One region of the Bacillus sp. AFS053548 genome, then DNA from elsewhere that is predicted to be linked to it. Evidence: a T-box and tRNA genes for the amino acid it is inferred to sense, from the RefSeq annotation. Region 1 holds a T-box; the other holds one or more tRNA genes.
The links. The T-box of region 1 lies ahead of serS (serine--tRNA ligase). A T-box ahead of a tRNA ligase gene usually reads a tRNA of that ligase, here a tRNA-Ser.
Positions count from the first base shown of each region.

Region 1 (8,747 bases):
AAGGATAATCATCAGTTGAATAAGTCTGTAAAAGTTCACACCACCAGTCAGTTTCATAGCGACAAATCATACTCAAGTTGTATAAAAGTAGATAGTGGTAAAGAATTTCAGGTAATAATAAAAGCGCTTCCTTTTGTGATTTTATAAAATAACTTTCATTTAATATATTAAAATAAAATGGTGCTTTATTTAAAATTTCATCAGGAAAATTTGACTTAATTTTAATTTGCTTTTGATTCTGTTCAACAATTACAATATCTATTGAAGCTTGCTTTGATTGAAGAAATGAAATAAAACGTTCTGAAGTAAAATGATAGGATGACAAAGTTTGTTCAGGTAGAGTAATTACATCATGATCAACAGTAGTCGGGAGAAATAAATTTCCTTTTTTGGTAATTTTAAGGACCTTATTTAATTCCGGTATTGATTGTAAAAGCTGAAGCATTGTAAACTTTTCGTTTTCTAAATTATTTAGATTAAATAATACTTTAGAAGCATGAGTAAATAATCCATTTTTTTGGATTTTAACTTCGTCATCAACAAAAGAGTATCCTACTTTTTTTATTTTTCTTGAGGTAACACCATGAGCCAGGATTGCAGTGGTACTCGGATAATCAGGATCTACGGTAAGGATGCAAGCCTTTAATAATTGAACAAGCCCATAAAACAGTAATGTAGGCTTTACATTAATTTGAGAATTTTGAGCTGCATGAAAATAACTCTTCCCATGCTCAATATAATATAAAAATGGATAAGCATTACGGAAAGCCTTTGTTTTTTGTTCCTTGGAATTTGTTCGTTCATATTTTGTTTGAAGATAGTTTTTTGAATACTGCGCAGAGCTAAAATAACATAGCTCATCCCATACATTACTATACGAGTATAACATAAGAGAGGGACTCCTTATTAACTGAATATTTAAACATAATTTGACTTCCTTGACAGTGTTTTATCCTATTGTTAATCTACTAATAATATTTATACGTGTATAGGGGGGCTTTTTTATGTGGGAATCAAAATTCGTAAAAGAAGGACTTACTTTTGATGATGTATTACTAGTTCCAGCGAAATCTGAAGTACTTCCAAATCAAGTTGATGTGAGTGTGAGATTAACTGAGAAAATTCAATTAAATATTCCATTAATCAGCGCAGGAATGGATACAGTTACAGAAGCAGATATGGCTATTGCAATGGCTAGACAAGGTGGATTAGGTATCATCCACAAAAATATGTCAATTGAAGAGCAAGCTGAACAGGTAGACAAAGTAAAGCGTTCAGAAAGTGGTGTAATTGATGATCCATTCTTCTTAACACCATCTCATAAAGTAGCAGACGCTGAATATTTAATGGGTAAATATCGTATTTCAGGTGTACCAATCGTAAATGATACAGAGAATAGAAAATTAGTAGGTATTTTAACAAATCGTGATTTACGTTTTATTCAAGATTATTCAATTGTTATTTCAGATGTTATGACAAAAGAAAATCTAATAACTGCTCCTGTTGGAACTACACTTGCAGAAGCAGAAAAAATTCTTCAAAAACATAAAATCGAAAAGCTACCCCTAGTTAATGGAGACGGTACTTTAAAGGGCCTAATTACAATTAAGGATATTGAAAAAGTAATTGAGTTTCCAAACTCAGCGAAAGATCAACAAGGACGATTACTTGTAGGTGCAGCTGTAGGAGTAACAAAAGATGCACTTCAAAGAGTAGAGTTGTTAGTGAAAGCAAATGTCGATGTAATTGTAATTGATACAGCACATGGTCACTCTAAAGGCGTAATTGAAAAAGTAAAAGAAATTAGAAGTAGATTCCCAGAGTTAGCAATAATCGCTGGTAATGTTGCAACAGGTGAAGCAACTAAAGAACTTATTGAAGCTGGAGCAGATATCATTAAGGTTGGTATTGGACCAGGTTCGATCTGTACTACTCGAGTTGTTGCTGGAGTAGGTGTTCCTCAACTAACTGCAGTTTATGACTGTGCTTCTGTTGCTAGAGAGTACGGAGTTCCTATTATTGCAGATGGCGGTATTAAGTACTCTGGTGATATCGTTAAAGCTCTTGCAGCTGGTGGACATGTTGTTATGTTAGGTAGTATGTTTGCTGGTGTACAAGAAAGTCCTGGTGAAACAGAAATCTTCCAAGGTAGACAATTTAAAGTATACCGTGGTATGGGTTCTGTTGGTGCAATGGAAAGAGGAAGTAAAGATCGTTATTTCCAAGAAGGTAATAAAAAACTAGTTCCTGAAGGTATCGAAGGACGTGTTCCATATAAAGGCCCATTAGCTGATACAGTTCACCAACTAATTGGTGGAATTAGAGCTGGTATGGGTTACTGTGGTACTGCTACACTAAATGAATTAAGAGATAACGCACAGTTTATTCGTATGTCTGGTGCTGGCTTACGTGAAAGTCATCCACACGATGTTCATATTACAAAAGAAGCACCAAATTACTCACTATAATAATTTAAGCAATGTACCTAGGGCAATTACAAGAAATTGTAGTTGCCTATTTTTTGGGAAATAATTGTGTTAAAATGTACAAGTGAGATTAAAGGTTGGAGGTAAAAAAGTGATTGGAAAGAAAATACTAACGAAACTAATCGTAATAGCATTAGCGATAACAGTAATCATCCCAATGAATTTACGACCGGCTGCTGCAGAGGACGTTTTAGACATTAAAGCTAAAGCTGCGATTTTAGTTGATGCAAATTCAGGGAAAATATTATATGAAAAAAATTCAAAAGCTCCATTACCGATTGCAAGTATGTCTAAAATGATGACAGAATATCTAGTTAATGAAGCAGTAAAAAATGGGAAAATTTCTTGGGACGATAAAGTAACTGTTTCTGATTATGCTCATAAAATTTCTCAAAACACAGGATTATCTAACGTACCACTTGAATTAGGTGGTCAATATACAGTGAAAGAACTATATGAAGCAGCTGCTATTTATTCAGCAAACGGTGCGACAATTGCACTAGCAGAAAAAATTGGTGGATCAGAGAAAAACTTCGTCCAATTAATGAACGATAAAGCAAAGAAACTAGGCCTAGGAGACGTTAAGTTTGTTAATGCTACTGGTTTAGTAAATAAAGACTTACAAGGTATGCAACCAGAAGGAACTTCCCTTACTGATGAAAATATTATGTCAGCAAACGGTGTTGCTAAATTAGCATATAATCTAATTAAAACATATCCAGAAGTGCTTCAGACTTCTTCAATTCCAAAGAAAACATTCCAAAAGGGTGGAAAGTATCCAGTAAATATGGATAACTGGAACTGGATGTTACCAGGGCTAGTATTTCAGTACCCAGGTATGGATGGATTAAAAACGGGTTCAACAGATTCAGCTGGCTTCTGTTTTACTGGAACTGCTAAAAGAGATGGTCAACGTTATATTACAGTTGTAATGGGGGCAAATTCTTATAACTCAAGATTTAGTGAAACGGCTAAATTAATGGATTACGGTTTCAGTAACTTCGAAAAAGTTACATTGGTATCAAAAGGTCAAACAGTAAAAGGTAATAAAATAGTAAAAGTAGTTAAAGGTAAAGATAAAGAAGTAAAAGTAGTAGCAAAAGACGATGTTACTTTAGCTATAAAACGCGGTGAAGCTAAAAATTATAAAGCAACAGTCCAATTATCAGGTAAATCAATTGATAAAGATGGCAATATCATAGCTCCAATTAAAAAAGGAACAAAAGTTGGACAAATAGTGGTTAAATCTTCAAAGAATGAAGATTTAGGATTTATCAATACTAATAATCAATCGTACGATTTAGTAGTCGATAAAAGTGTTGATAAAGCAAATTGGTTAGTTTTATCATTTAGAGGAATTGGATCATTTTTCGGGAATTTATGGGATAGTATCATAAGCGGAATTGGTGGTTTATTTAAATAAATTTCTATATAAATATATCAGTAATTGTTAAGTTGTCATTTTTTCAGTAAAATAAAAGTAAGGTAACTTTAACTAGGGGAAGAGAAATACTAAAATGTTACCAAGTAAGCTTTAATAATGGAGGGGCATAACAATGAATTTAACAGGAACAGAACGTGTGAAACGCGGCATGGCAGAAATGCAAAAGGGCGGCGTCATTATGGACGTAGTAAATGCTGAGCAAGCTAAAATTGCAGAAGCTGCTGGTGCAGTAGCAGTAATGGCATTAGAAAAGGTACCATCTGACATTCGTGCAGCTGGTGGAGTAGCTCGTATGGCTGATACAAGTATTACTGAGGAAATTCTTAACGCTGTTAGTATTCCTGTAATGGCTAAAGCTCGTATTGGACATATCGTTGAAGCGCGTGTTTTAGAAGCAATGGGAGTAGATTACATCGATGAGAGTGAAGTATTATCTCCAGCAGATGATATCTTCCATATTAATAAATCAGATTACACTGTTCCATTCGTTTGTGGTTGCCGTAACTTAGGTGAAGCACTTCGTCGTATTGGTGAAGGCGCATCTATGCTACGTACAAAAGGTGAGCCAGGTACTGGAAACATTGTAGAAGCAGTACGTCACTTACGCCAAATTAACGGAGAAATCCGCAAAGTAGTTGGTTTATCTCGTGATGAATTAATGGTTGAAGCTAAAAATCTTGGCGCTCCATTCGAATTATTACTTCAAATTAAAGAGCTTGGTCGTTTACCAGTTGTTAACTTTGCGGCTGGCGGAGTAGCAACACCTGCAGACGCAGCTTTAATGATGGAATTAGGTGCTGACGGTGTATTCGTAGGATCTGGTATCTTCAAGTCAGAAAACCCTGAGAAGTTTGCTCGTGCGATTGTACAAGCTACTACTCACTATCAAGATTATGAATTAATCGCTAACCTTTCTAAAAACTTAGGTCCTGCTATGAAAGGTATCGATATGAGACAACTTGCTGCAGCAGATCGTATGCAAGATCGTAGCATTTAAGTTGGTGAATTTATGAAAATAGGTGTATTAGCATTACAAGGTGCAGTTCAAGAACATATAAATGCAATTAAAGCATGTGGTGCTGAAGCTGTTATCGTGAAACGTGTAGAACATTTAGATGGACTTGATGGTATTGTATTACCTGGTGGAGAGAGCACTGCAATGCGTAAGTTGCTTGATCACGTTGGGTTATTAGAACCATTAAAAGAGAAAATCGAAAATGGTTTACCAGCATTCGGTACATGTGCAGGTATGATCTTGCTTTCAAAAGAGATTGCAAATGATGACACGGTGCATATAGGAGTTATGGATATGGTAGCCGAACGTAATGCTTATGGTAGACAAGTGGATAGTTTTGAAGTAAATATTCCAATTAAAGGTGTATGTGAAGACTACCCAGCTGTATTTATCAGAGCACCATTTATTCGTTCCGTATCAGGTGATGCAGAGGTTATTGCAGAACACGGTGGTAATATTGTAGCAGTTAGACAAAATCACATGTTAGCAGCATCTTTCCATCCAGAATTAACGAATGATTACCGTTTTATGAATTACTTTGTAGAGATGGTTAAGGAAAAAAGTGCAAATTTAAGTATGTAACTCTTGAAAAAAGTAAAAGCTTATAGTAAATTATTATATAATTTAAATTGTTTAAAGCGATGAAAGAAAATAGTAGCAAGTTCTAAATTTATAGAGAGTCGGTGGTTGGTGCAAACCGATAATGAAGACTTGTGAATCCATTCTTGAGTGGGTTACGGAATGCTGTACAGCTAGTAAGTGACCCCGGTACTATAGTCCGTTAACTATACTAAGGTGGAAGGATTATTTATTAATTCTTCAATTAGGGTGGCAACGCGGGTAGCTCTCGTCCCTTTTATGGGATGAGGGCTTTTTTGTATTTATTTTTATCCTTTAGACAATAAAAGAATAGGAGGAATTAAAAATGTTAGACATTAAATTATTACGTAGTAATTTTGAAGATGTTAAAGCAAAACTTCAGTTACGTGGTGGAGACATAAGCTATATCGAAAAATTTGAAGACTTAGATTTAAACCGTAGAGAACTACTTGTTCAGGTTGAAGGTTTAAAAAGCAGACGTAATGAAGTTAGCCAAGAAATCAGTGTATTAAAGCGTGAGAAAAAAGATGCAGAAGCACTAATTGTTGAGATGAGAGAAGTTGGGGATAAAATTAAAGCTCTAGATGAAGAGATTAGAACTTTAGAAGAACAACTAGATGCTATTTTATTTACAATTCCAAACTTAGTTAGTGATTCAGTACCAGTTGGATTAACAGAAGATGATAATGTTGAAATTCGTAGAATAGGTGAAGTTCGTACATTTGATTTTGAACCAAAGGCACATTGGGACTTAGGTGTTGATTTAGACATTTTAGACTTCGAACGTGGAGCAAAAGTAACAGGTAGCCGTTTTACTTTCTATAAAGGCTTAGGAGCTAGACTTGAACGTGCTTTAATCAGCTTTATGTTAGATCTACATACCGAGGAGCATGGATACACTGAAGTACTACCTCCAAACCTTGTAAATCGTGCTAGCATGATTGGTACAGGACAATTACCAAAATTTGAAGAAGACGCATTCCGTATCGAGAAAGAAGACTTTTTCTTAGTACCTACTGCAGAAGTACCTGTAACAAACTATCACCGTGACGAAATTCTTGATGCTACTCAATTACCGATTGCATATACTGCATATAGCGCGTGTTTCCGTTCTGAGGCAGGTTCTGCTGGCCGTGATACACGAGGATTAATCCGCCAGCATCAATTTAATAAAGTTGAACTAGTGCGCTTTGTAAAACCTGAAGATTCTTATATTGAATTAGAAAAATTAACTGCTCAAGCTGAAAAAGTTCTTCAATTATTAGGGTTACCATACCGTGTCATTACATTATGTGCTGGAGATATTGGATTTTCTTCTGCAAAAACGTATGACATTGAAGTTTGGTTACCAAGCTATGATGCATACAAAGAAATTTCTTCTTGTAGTAACTTTGAGGCGTTCCAAGCAAGAAGAGCGAATATACGCTTTAGACGTGATCCAAAAGGAAAACCAGAATTTGTTCATACATTAAACGGCTCTGGTCTTGCAATTGGACGTACGGTTTCTGCAATTTTAGAAAACTACCAACAGGCAGATGGCTCAGTTATTATTCCTGAAGTTCTTCGTCCGTATATGGGTGGAAAAGAAGTAATTAAATAAATAAAAAAAGCAGATGGTATTTGAGAAATGATTCTCAGATCCATCTGCTTTTTATTTAGATAGTTTTAACATTAATCTTATAATTAGGTGTGTTCCACAATTCCATCCATTTCTTAATAGCTGATATTAAAATCACGACACCTAAAACTAACATAATGATAGATAAGACACCATTTAACATACTATAACCGGCTGCATCATGGTTTAGATAAACATTTTTGATCATCCAATATCCTGCATAATTTACAGTGATAAATAGATAGGCAAGAGGAATTAAACATGTAAGCATATACCAACGTTTATCAGCTATCTTTAATAGCACTGTTGCCCCAATGATTAATCCAATAGAGGCCATTAATTGATTAGATACCCCAAATAATGCCCAGATTGATCCGATATCACCTGAAAATAAGAGATATCCCCACATAAAGCATGCTAGCGCACTAGCAAAAATTGATCCTGGTACCCAATCTGTTTTCTTCAATGGTTTATAATATTCACCAAAGAAATCTTGAATTAAATATCGTGCTACTCGAGTTCCAGCGTCAATTGCTGTTAATATAAATACTGCTTCGAACATAACAACAAATTGGAAGAAATATGATGCTAAGTGACTAAACCAAGGAATGGATGTAAATATGTATGTCATACCAACCGCCAATGTAACAGCTCCACCAGTTCGCCCTTCTAGACTTAATCCAATTTCTTTACTAAGTTCCGGTAAGTGGACAACATTCATTCCTAACGTTTTAAAAACTTCTGGAGTAGAGTTTATTGCAAAGTAGTCTGCTGGCTGAAGTGCAGTAGCAGCGATTAAAGCCATAATACCTACTAAACATTCAACTAGCATTGCTCCAAATCCTACAACCTTTATATCGCTCCATCGATCAAGCATTTTTGGTGTCGTACCAGAGCCCACAAATGCATGAAAACCTGAAATTGCTCCACATGCTATTGTAATCGAAATAAATGGCCAAACTGGACCAGCTAAAATCGGTCCCCCGCCGTTAACAAATTTAGTTACAGTCGGAAATTGGATAGATGGATTAATAATAAATACCCCAATAATAAGTGCAATAAATACACCAATTTTCATAAAACTACTTAAATAGTCTCGTGGTGCCAATAAAAGCCATACCGGCAAAGCAGCAGCAAAAAACGCGTAGATAGGTAGTATGATTGCCAAAGTTCTCGTATCAAATGTTAAAAAATCACCTATAGCAGTTTCTTGTATTGTCGGTCCCATAAAGACTCCAACCATTAGTAAAATAAATCCAATCGTTGAAGCTAATTTTAAATTGCCAGTTTTTTTATATAGTAGACCAACACCCATCGCAATTGGTATTGTGATTCCAACTGCAAATGTCCCCCAAGGGTTATTTTCAAGAGCATGTAGAACAACCATTGAAAGTCCGGCCATTGTAATTGTAATAATGAAAAGCATAGCTAGTCCCGTACAGAAGCCTGCAACTGGTCCAAGCTCTTCTTTTGCTACTTCCGATAGCGTCTTTCCTTTTTTTCTCATCGAAGCATATAAAACAACAGCATCATGTACTGCTCCACCGATTACAGCACCAATTAAAAGCCATAATAGACCTGGAA
Region 1 covers NZ_NUHI01000007.1:9,848-18,594, reverse strand. The annotation lists gene CN946_RS04905 (YaaC family protein) at 1-889, opposite strand, end outside; gene guaB (IMP dehydrogenase) at 1,005-2,468, shown strand; gene CN946_RS04895 (serine hydrolase) at 2,644-3,909, shown strand; gene pdxS (pyridoxal 5'-phosphate synthase lyase subunit PdxS) at 4,043-4,927, shown strand; gene pdxT (pyridoxal 5'-phosphate synthase glutaminase subunit PdxT) at 4,940-5,527, shown strand; T-box leader at 5,578-5,803, shown strand; gene serS (serine--tRNA ligase) at 5,871-7,145, shown strand; gene cstA (carbon starvation protein CstA) at 7,201-8,747, opposite strand, start outside.

Region 2 (8,747 bases), on a different contig from region 1:
TGAAAATGAAACTGCCTTAAAAGGAATTGATTTAAATATAAAAAAAGGGGAATTAGTTGCTTTATTAGGTCCATCCGGGTCGGGTAAAACAACATTGTTGCGAATAATTGCCGGTTTAGAAAATCCAGATTTGGGTGAAATATTTTTTGAAGATCAGGATGTAGCAAATGTGCAGGTAAAAGAAAGAAATGTAGGATTTGTATTCCAGCATTATGCTTTATTTCAGCACATGACTGTTTTTGAAAATATTGCTTTTGGTTTGAAGGTTAGACCAAGAGCTACACGTCCTTTAAAAAGAAAAATTAATGAGAAAGTGATGGAATTACTATCTTTAGTAAAATTAGAAAGCTTTGCTAATCGATTTCCTTCTCAATTATCTGGTGGACAAAGGCAACGTGTTGCATTAGCAAGGGCATTAGCTGTTGAACCAAGTGTATTATTATTAGATGAACCATTTGGGGCATTAGATGCAAAAGTTCGAAAGGATTTAAGAAGGTGGTTACGTAAACTTCATGATGAGATTCATATTACGAGTATATTTGTAACACATGATCAAGAGGAAGCACTTGAAGTTGCAGATCGAGTTGTCATTATGAATGGAGGGACGATTGAACAAATCGGAACACCTGAAGAAGTTTACCATACGCCAGCAAGTCCGTTTGTTTATGATTTTCTTGGCAAAGTAAATTTATTTCATGGAAGGATCAATAAGGGGAGCTTAATAAGTGGAGGATTAGAAATCCCGTTACCCGAATTAGATGAACAAGAACATAAAGAACATAAAGAGGTTACTGGTTATGTTCGTCCTCATCAAATTACAATCGAAAAATTTGAAACAAATCAAACGTCGATCAGTGCAATCGTAACTCATATTCATGCTGTAGGACCTATCGTATATGTGGAAGTTCTACGGGAAGATACAAATGATTATGTTGAAATTGAACTGATGAATGAATTATTTTACGAACTAAATATTCAACTTGGAGAAAGGGTATTTGTCCGTCCTAATGAATTGAAGGTATTTAGTCCTCAAGATTATTCTATTTGAAAAGATAGGAAAAAATAAAAAGGTTAAGGAGCAGTGTCCTTAACCTTTTTGTTATTATTAACCTTTTGCTGCTTCTAGTTCAGCTAGTTTTTCTTTGGCAATGATATCGATTTCGCGTTTTAGTTCTTCAACCATTGTTGCTTCTGGTACTTTACGTACGATTTCCCCGTGACGGAATAGTAATCCTTCACCACGAGCTCCAGCAATACCGATGTCTGCTTCGCGTGCTTCACCAGGACCGTTTACTGCACATCCAAGTACGGCAACTTTAATTGGTACTTTTAATGTTGAAATGTATTCTTCAACATCATTCGCAATACTAATTAAGTCAATTTCGATTCGACCACATGTTGGGCAAGAAATTAATGTCGCAGCGTTTGAAGATAAACCGAAAGATTTAAGTAATTCTCTTGCAACTTTTACTTCTTCAACTGGATCTGCGCTTAATGAGATACGCATTGTATTTCCGATCCCTTTACTAATGATTGCACCTAAACCAGCGGCACTCTTAACTGTACCAGCAAATAAAGTGCCTGATTCAGTAATACCTAAATGTAAAGGATAATTGAATGCTTTTGAAGCTTTTTCATATGCCTCAATTGCAAGGTTTACATCAGATGCTTTCATCGAAACGATGATGTCATGGAAATCTAAATCTTCAAGGATTTTAATATGATGTAATGCACTTTCAACCATTCCATCAGCAGTTGGGTAACCATATTTCTCTAAGATTCGTTTTTCTAATGAACCAGCATTAACACCGATACGAATTGGAATTCCTTTAGCTTTAGCAGCATTCACTACTGCTTCAACTTTTTCTTTACGACCGATATTACCTGGATTAATTCTTATTTTATCTACTCCGCCTTCAATTGCTTTTAAGGCTAATTTATAATCAAAGTGTATATCTGCAACAAGTGGTATGTTAATTTGTTTTTTAATATCAGCAATTGCATTCGCAGCTCTTTCGTCTGGTACTGCAACTCGAACAATCTGACATCCAGCTTCTTCAAGTCGTTTAATTTCTGCAACTGTTGCTTCAACATCGTGTGTTTTTGTCGTTGTCATACTTTGGATCGAAATTTCATTCGCTCCACCAACAACTACATTACCTACTTTAACTGCACGTGTTTTACTTCTATGTGTAATTTCGTTCACGAGTAACTCGCTCCTTCAAAAATAACTTTATTTCTATTTTGTATAAATCTACATTATCATATTTTCTACATGATTACTCTTTTTATCAACTGGTTCTAAAGAAATATATCACAAATTTTATTTTTGTGAAGAGTAAATTGGGAATTTATATGATTTTCCACTTTGAATTTTAGCAGGTGAAAGTCCATTGTTTAATGCACTAAAATCTTTTGTAATTTGGCTAATTGGCTGGTTAAAATCAGGGTTAAGGTCTTCGATAATTCCTAAAACAGTGTCACCATTTTTAACTTGAATTTTTTCATATTTTAGAAGTGAGGTTGCTTTTGTTTCTGATTTTGTTGCTTTTGCCACTGTAGCTATATGTTTAGTTGGGATTGTCCCTACTTGTAGGTCAAAAAATATTATATATGCAAGCAATAAAGAACCTAGTAAAAAAGCTATTTTTTTCATTAATAATCACTCCTTTTGTAGACTATATGCTTGTCCACAACGAATATTCCTACTAGGAGCTTGGACTAATAAATATTTTAGCAAAAAAAAAGAAGTGTGAAACACACTTCAGTAAACATTATTTTTTAGAAGGTAAATTTTTAATTGTTAATGTGTACATACCAACTGTAATCAAAATAAAAATTAAAGTTTGGAATGGAATATTTATTTTCAATAACCCTAGCAATAAATAGATAACAGTAGGTAGTGTTAAGCTATACGAAACCATTGCAAAGCGTTGTCTAAAAGGCAAGTGCTTAGTCGATTTAAATAAAGCTGTTAAAAACGCTAATAATGTAGCAACTATAAATATGAAGATACAAGAGCCTAAATAAAATAGGGAAAATAATGCGATTAAAAATACTGGAAGAGCTTCTTTAATATTTTTAATAAATTTTGAAACGTCTGCTTTGTTTATTTTTGTAGATTTTAATGAAGGGTAAGGGTAATCTTGCTCTCCTTTATCATTTTTAATAATTACTCTATTTTTTAAAACAACAACAGCAAATTGTTCATTTTTTAATTTTGAAGGTATAACTGTTTCATTTGGATAAAAAGCATATTTATATTCGCCGATATTTCGTTCGAACGGCGTATTATCGTTAATTGATATAGCTCCTTTGTTTAAAGAAATTGACTGAATATTGTCTTTAAGCAAATCAGAAACATTGTTCACCTGAAGCTTCACATTTTTTTCAAATGAAAAGAAACCCGGAAGAGTATATAAAATTGCTAGTAGGAAAAGAAAAAAGATTGTTTTACCGATTTTTTGGAGTCTATATCTTGATATTGTTTTTGGAGAGTATAAACTAAACCAAAATTGTTTAAATATATTCATAAACTCATCCTTTCTTATTTAATGTTATTTCACTTCCCGAAATTTATTATGTAACTTTCGGGCTATTTTGTATATTATAATCTTTTTTTGGTCATTGAATATTAAACTTTAATTAAAATGATAAGAGTAAATAAGAAGAGCAAGACAATGGTTTAAGAATCGTACTTAAGTTTGGCTTTAAATCTCGATAAAACAATTTATTTTCACTAAAAAATAATTAATATAAATTAATAATCAAAAAAATAATAAAAAGTATTGACGTCTAGTTTGAAACATGATAAATTAAATATTGTCTTAAGGACAACACGAATTATTCCGCAGTAGCTCAGTGGTAGAGCACTCGGCTGTTAACCGAGTGGTCGTAGGTTCGAACCCTACCTGCGGAGCCATTTATATAGTTTGGCGGTGTAGCTCAGCTGGCTAGAGCGTACGGTTCATACCCGTGAGGTCGTGGGTTCGACTCCCTCCGCCGCTACCAATATTTTATTATGGAGTAATACCCAAGTCCGGCTGAAGGGATCGGTCTTGAAAACCGACAGGGGTGTAACAGCCCGCGGGGGTTCGAATCCCTCTTACTCCTTAATTAGTGAAAAAGTTTTCAACTTTCATGTTGAAGACTTTTTTCGTTTTTTATATCTTCTATGATCCCCAACGCTTAAATAATTTTCTTCCAAAAATTAATCTTTTTTACTTTCTTTCCCTTTTCTCAAGCATAACTATTGAAATCTTTCGGTATATTTGATAACTTTAAATTGAAATTCACTATTATCTTTGGGAGGAAATAAAAAATGTCAAAATTTGAATTACCACAATTACCTTATGCTTATGATGCATTAGAGCCACACTTTGATAAAGAAACAATGAATATTCACCACACTCGTCACCACAATACATATGTAACAAACTTAAACGCTGCTTTAGAAGGTAAAGAAGTAGCTACTTCTTCAATTGAAGAATTAATTTCAAACTTAGATGCACTTCCAGAAGGTATCCGTACAGCTGTACGTAACAATGGTGGTGGACATGCTAACCATAGCTTATTCTGGACTTTATTAACTCCAGAAGGCACAGGCACTCCAGTTGGTGAAGTTGCTGAAGCAATTAACGCTAAATTCGGTAGCTTAGATGAGTTAAAAGCTGCTTTCACTCAAGCTGCATTAACTCGTTTCGGTTCTGGTTGGGCTTGGTTAGTAGTAAACAATGGTGAGTTAGAAGTGACTAGCACAGCTAACCAAGATTCACCTTTAATGGAAGGTAAAACTCCTATCTTAGGTTTAGATGTATGGGAGCATGCTTACTACTTAAACTACCAAAACAAACGCCCTGATTACGTTGGTGCATTCTGGAATGTAGTAAACTGGGAAAAAGTAGAAGAATTATACCAAGCTGCTAAATAATTTATAAAAAATGAACACTACTTAATTTATTTAAGTAGTGTTTTTTTTTTATGTTTCAAAAAAGGATAAATTTTCATTTACTCGGAAAACTAGTTCATGAGACAAAGGAGAGTTTAATATGAGTAAGTGGAAATTTTTATTAGGTGACGTAGATTTAAATAAAGATTTAGTTCTTTTACTGAGTGTCGGTGGATTGTTTACTTTAGCGACAGCTTTATCTAGTACATTTGTAAATGTTTATTTGTGGAAGCAATCAAATAATTATTTACCAATTGCTTCGTACCAATTTTCGATCGCATTTTTTCAAGCTCTTACATTCGTAATAGCAGGCAGATTAGCTAAAACAATTGATCGAGTTGTCATTTTAAGAGTGGGTATTTCTTTTTTGGCGATATTCTACATAGTCGTTTTACTATTTGAAACGAAGACATTATTAGCAACAATTTTGATTGGAGCGATTTTAGGGGTAGGTAATGGCTGTTACTATTTAGCGTTTAACTTATTAACGTTTGAAGTTACTGAACCTGAAACTAGACAATTTTTTAATGGTTTTTTAGGGCTAATTAATTCGTTCACGGGAATGCTTGGCCCATTTATAGCTGGAGCGATTATTTCTTCAATGATCGGAAATAAAGGTTATCATTTTGTGTTTCTTGCTGCAGTTATTTTATTTATATGTGCAGTAGTCTTAAGTTATTTCTTAGTTAGACGGGAACTTGATAGTGAATTCAATATTAAGCGCGTCATTCAAGAAAGAAAATTAAATGAAAATTGGCGGAAAGTAACTTATGCTAATTTCTTTCAGGGGATTCGTGAAGGGATTTTTATGTTTGTTATTTCAATTTATATTTACTTATCTACGGGAAGTGAATTTGCTCTGGGGAAATACGGATTAATTACATCGTTAATTAGCTTTATTACCTATTATATTGTTACAAGGATTATAAAAGAAAATTTTAGAATGAAAGCTATATTTATTGGTGGTTTTCTATTATTCTGCGCTGTTTTTGTAATCGCTTTTAAAGTTTCGTTTCCTTTATTAATCATTTACGGTGCAATAATTTCTTTGGCATATCCAATCATTTTAGTACCTTACTTATCTTTAACATATGATATAATAGGAAAATCGTATAAGGCCAGGGAATATAGAGTGGAATATATCGTAATACGTGAAGTGTATTTAAATAGCGGTAGAATGTTTTCTATTGCAGTTTTCATTGTATGTACATCACTATTCCAACCAGAACAAGTTATTCCATTATTAATGTGTTTATTTGGTGCAGGACACTTTTTGGTCTATTTCGTAATGAGAAAATTAGAATATAAGCATGCTTAAGTATTGTCACTAAATTGTCAAAAACTTAGCAGTGATTCTTTTTTCCAAATCATTAAAATATTAATATGTAGAATTAGTAATTGTTGAAAAAAGAGGAGAAAAAATGAATAAGCCTAAGAAATATAAAATCACATTACCAACACGACTGAATACACTATTTTTTCTTGTGTTTGTCTTATTTTCTTTTTTAATTCTAAGATTAGGTGTCGTACAAATTGTTAAAGGTGAAGACTATAAATTAGAATTAGAGCGTACAGAAAATATGACCGTCGATCAAGCTGTACCAAGGGGAAAAATTTTAGATCGTAACGGAAAGGTTGTCGTAGATAATACGCCTTTACGTACAATTACGTATACAAGAAAAAAAGGGACAACTTCAGGTGAGTTATTAACAATGGCTACAAAGTTAAAAAGTTATCTTAAGATGCCAACTAATAAAATAACAGAACGAGATCGAAAAGATTATTGGTTATTAACAAATCCTGAAGATGCAAAAAAACTAGTTTCAAAAGAAGAGGATAAAACACTAAAAGCCCAAAATAAAGATGATGACGCTGCTTACAATAAGGCTTACTATAATTTACAGATTGATAAAATTACAGCTGATCATATCAATTCTCTTAGTGCAAATGACTTACAGATACTTGCAATTTACAAGCAAATGAGTGCTGGTTATGCACTAACTCCACAAACAATTAAAAGTGAGGGAGTTACTGAAAAAGAATATGCAACAGTTAGTGAACATTTGGACCAGCTTCCAGGTGTAGATGTAACGACAAATTGGGAAAGAAAATACGTTTATGGTGATACGTTCCGAACAATTTTAGGTAATATTACTTCTGAAAAAGAAGGATTACCTGCTCAAAATGTCGATTATTATTTAGCACGGGGTTATGACCGTAATGATCGTGTAGGAAAAAGTTATATTGAAAAGCAATATGAAGATGTTTTACGTGGTACAAAAGGTAAGGCACAAAATGTTATTGATTCAAATGGAAATGTTGTTGATACGAAAGTGATTACTGAAGGGGAACCTGGAAGTGATTTAGTACTGTCAATTGATATGGAACTTCAAGGTAAAGTTGATTCAATAATTAAAGATAGGCTTTTACAAGCAAAAGCAACGTCAAATGGTCGATATTTGGACAGAGCATTTGTTACAATGATTAACCCGAAAACGGGTGAAATTTTAGCTATGTCTGGAAAGCAAATTGTTAAAGACAAAAAGACAGGCAAAAATAAAGTTGTAGATTACGCAACAGGAAATCTTACTTCATCTTATGAGATGGGTTCAACAGTAAAAGGTGCAACTCTTTTAACTGGTTATCAAACAGGAGCAATTACTCCAGGACAAAGGCAATTCGATACACCGATTAAAATTGCGGGAACACCAGTAAAAGCGTCATATAAAAACTTCGGATGGATTAATGATTTAGATGCCTTAAAATATTCATCAAACGTTTATATGTTCCGAACGGCTATGGCTATTGGACATGCAAATTATGTTGAAAATAGGCCTTTAGATATCGACGTAAAAGCGTTTGATACATTCCGAAACAGTTTCAGTCAATTCGGGCTTGGTGTTAAAACTGGAATTGATCTACCAAATGAAGCAATTGGATTTAAGGGTGTAGACAAAAGCCCAGGTTTCCTACTAGATATGGCAATTGGGCAGTATGATACTTATACACCACTTCAATTAGCTCAATATGTATCTACAATTGCTAATGGCGGTTATAGAATTCAACCGCATGTTGCAAAAGAAATAAGACAGCCTTCTATAGGTGAAGATTCTGGTGTTATAAGAACAGAAGTAAAACCTAAAGTATTAAATCGAATAGATATGAAACAATCATACATCGATCATGTTAAACAAGGTTTGATCAAAGTATATAATGAGACTGGTGGTACTGCTCGCAAATACTTCATAGGCGTAGACTATAAAATAGCCGGTAAAACAGGTACAGCCCAATCTGTCTACGACGGTCCAGATCGTAAAAAATACAATGGGCCACAAAAAACTTATAATGAAACATTGATGGGATATGCTCCGTATGACAATCCTGAAATTGCCTTTGTAGTAGTAGTTCCTTGGTTGCAAACTGACCAAGCACCAGTAAATAAATACATTGGCCGAGATATTATGGATGAATACTTTAAATTGAAAAAAGAAAGACAATCTATTTATAATGACGAACCAAAAGACAATTTAGATAATCAAGACACACAAGACAATCAAAATAGTCAAGATAACCAAGATACTCAAAATAAAAATCAATAAGAAGAGAAGGGATTAAACCCTTCTCTTTTTTTATTTGGAAAACTCCTTTTTTACACTCTTCATTCTTCTTCTGAACTTATTTACATAATCTTTACATTCGGTTAAAACAGGTTTAATAGTTTGAGAATATGATTATTCATGTAACGTATTACTGAATTTAAACGATTATAAGTTTTATCTATTGTTTAGTTAATATTTTA
Region 2 covers NZ_NUHI01000015.1:237,413-246,159, forward strand. The annotation lists gene CN946_RS09285 (sulfate/molybdate ABC transporter ATP-binding protein) at 1-1,048, shown strand, start outside; gene ispG (flavodoxin-dependent (E)-4-hydroxy-3-methylbut-2-enyl-diphosphate synthase) at 1,106-2,206, opposite strand; gene CN946_RS09295 (hypothetical protein) at 2,324-2,656, opposite strand; gene CN946_RS09300 (DUF1189 domain-containing protein) at 2,775-3,533, opposite strand; tRNA gene CN946_RS09305 (tRNA-Asn) at 3,848-3,922, shown strand; tRNA gene CN946_RS09310 (tRNA-Met) at 3,935-4,011, shown strand; tRNA gene CN946_RS09315 (tRNA-Ser) at 4,024-4,113, shown strand; gene CN946_RS09320 (superoxide dismutase) at 4,322-4,930, shown strand; gene CN946_RS09325 (MFS transporter) at 5,049-6,266, shown strand; gene CN946_RS09330 (peptidoglycan D,D-transpeptidase FtsI family protein) at 6,370-8,547, shown strand.
Region 2: it encodes a tRNA-Ser, which carries the amino acid that the T-box ahead of serS (serine--tRNA ligase) is inferred to sense. The anticodon was not compared.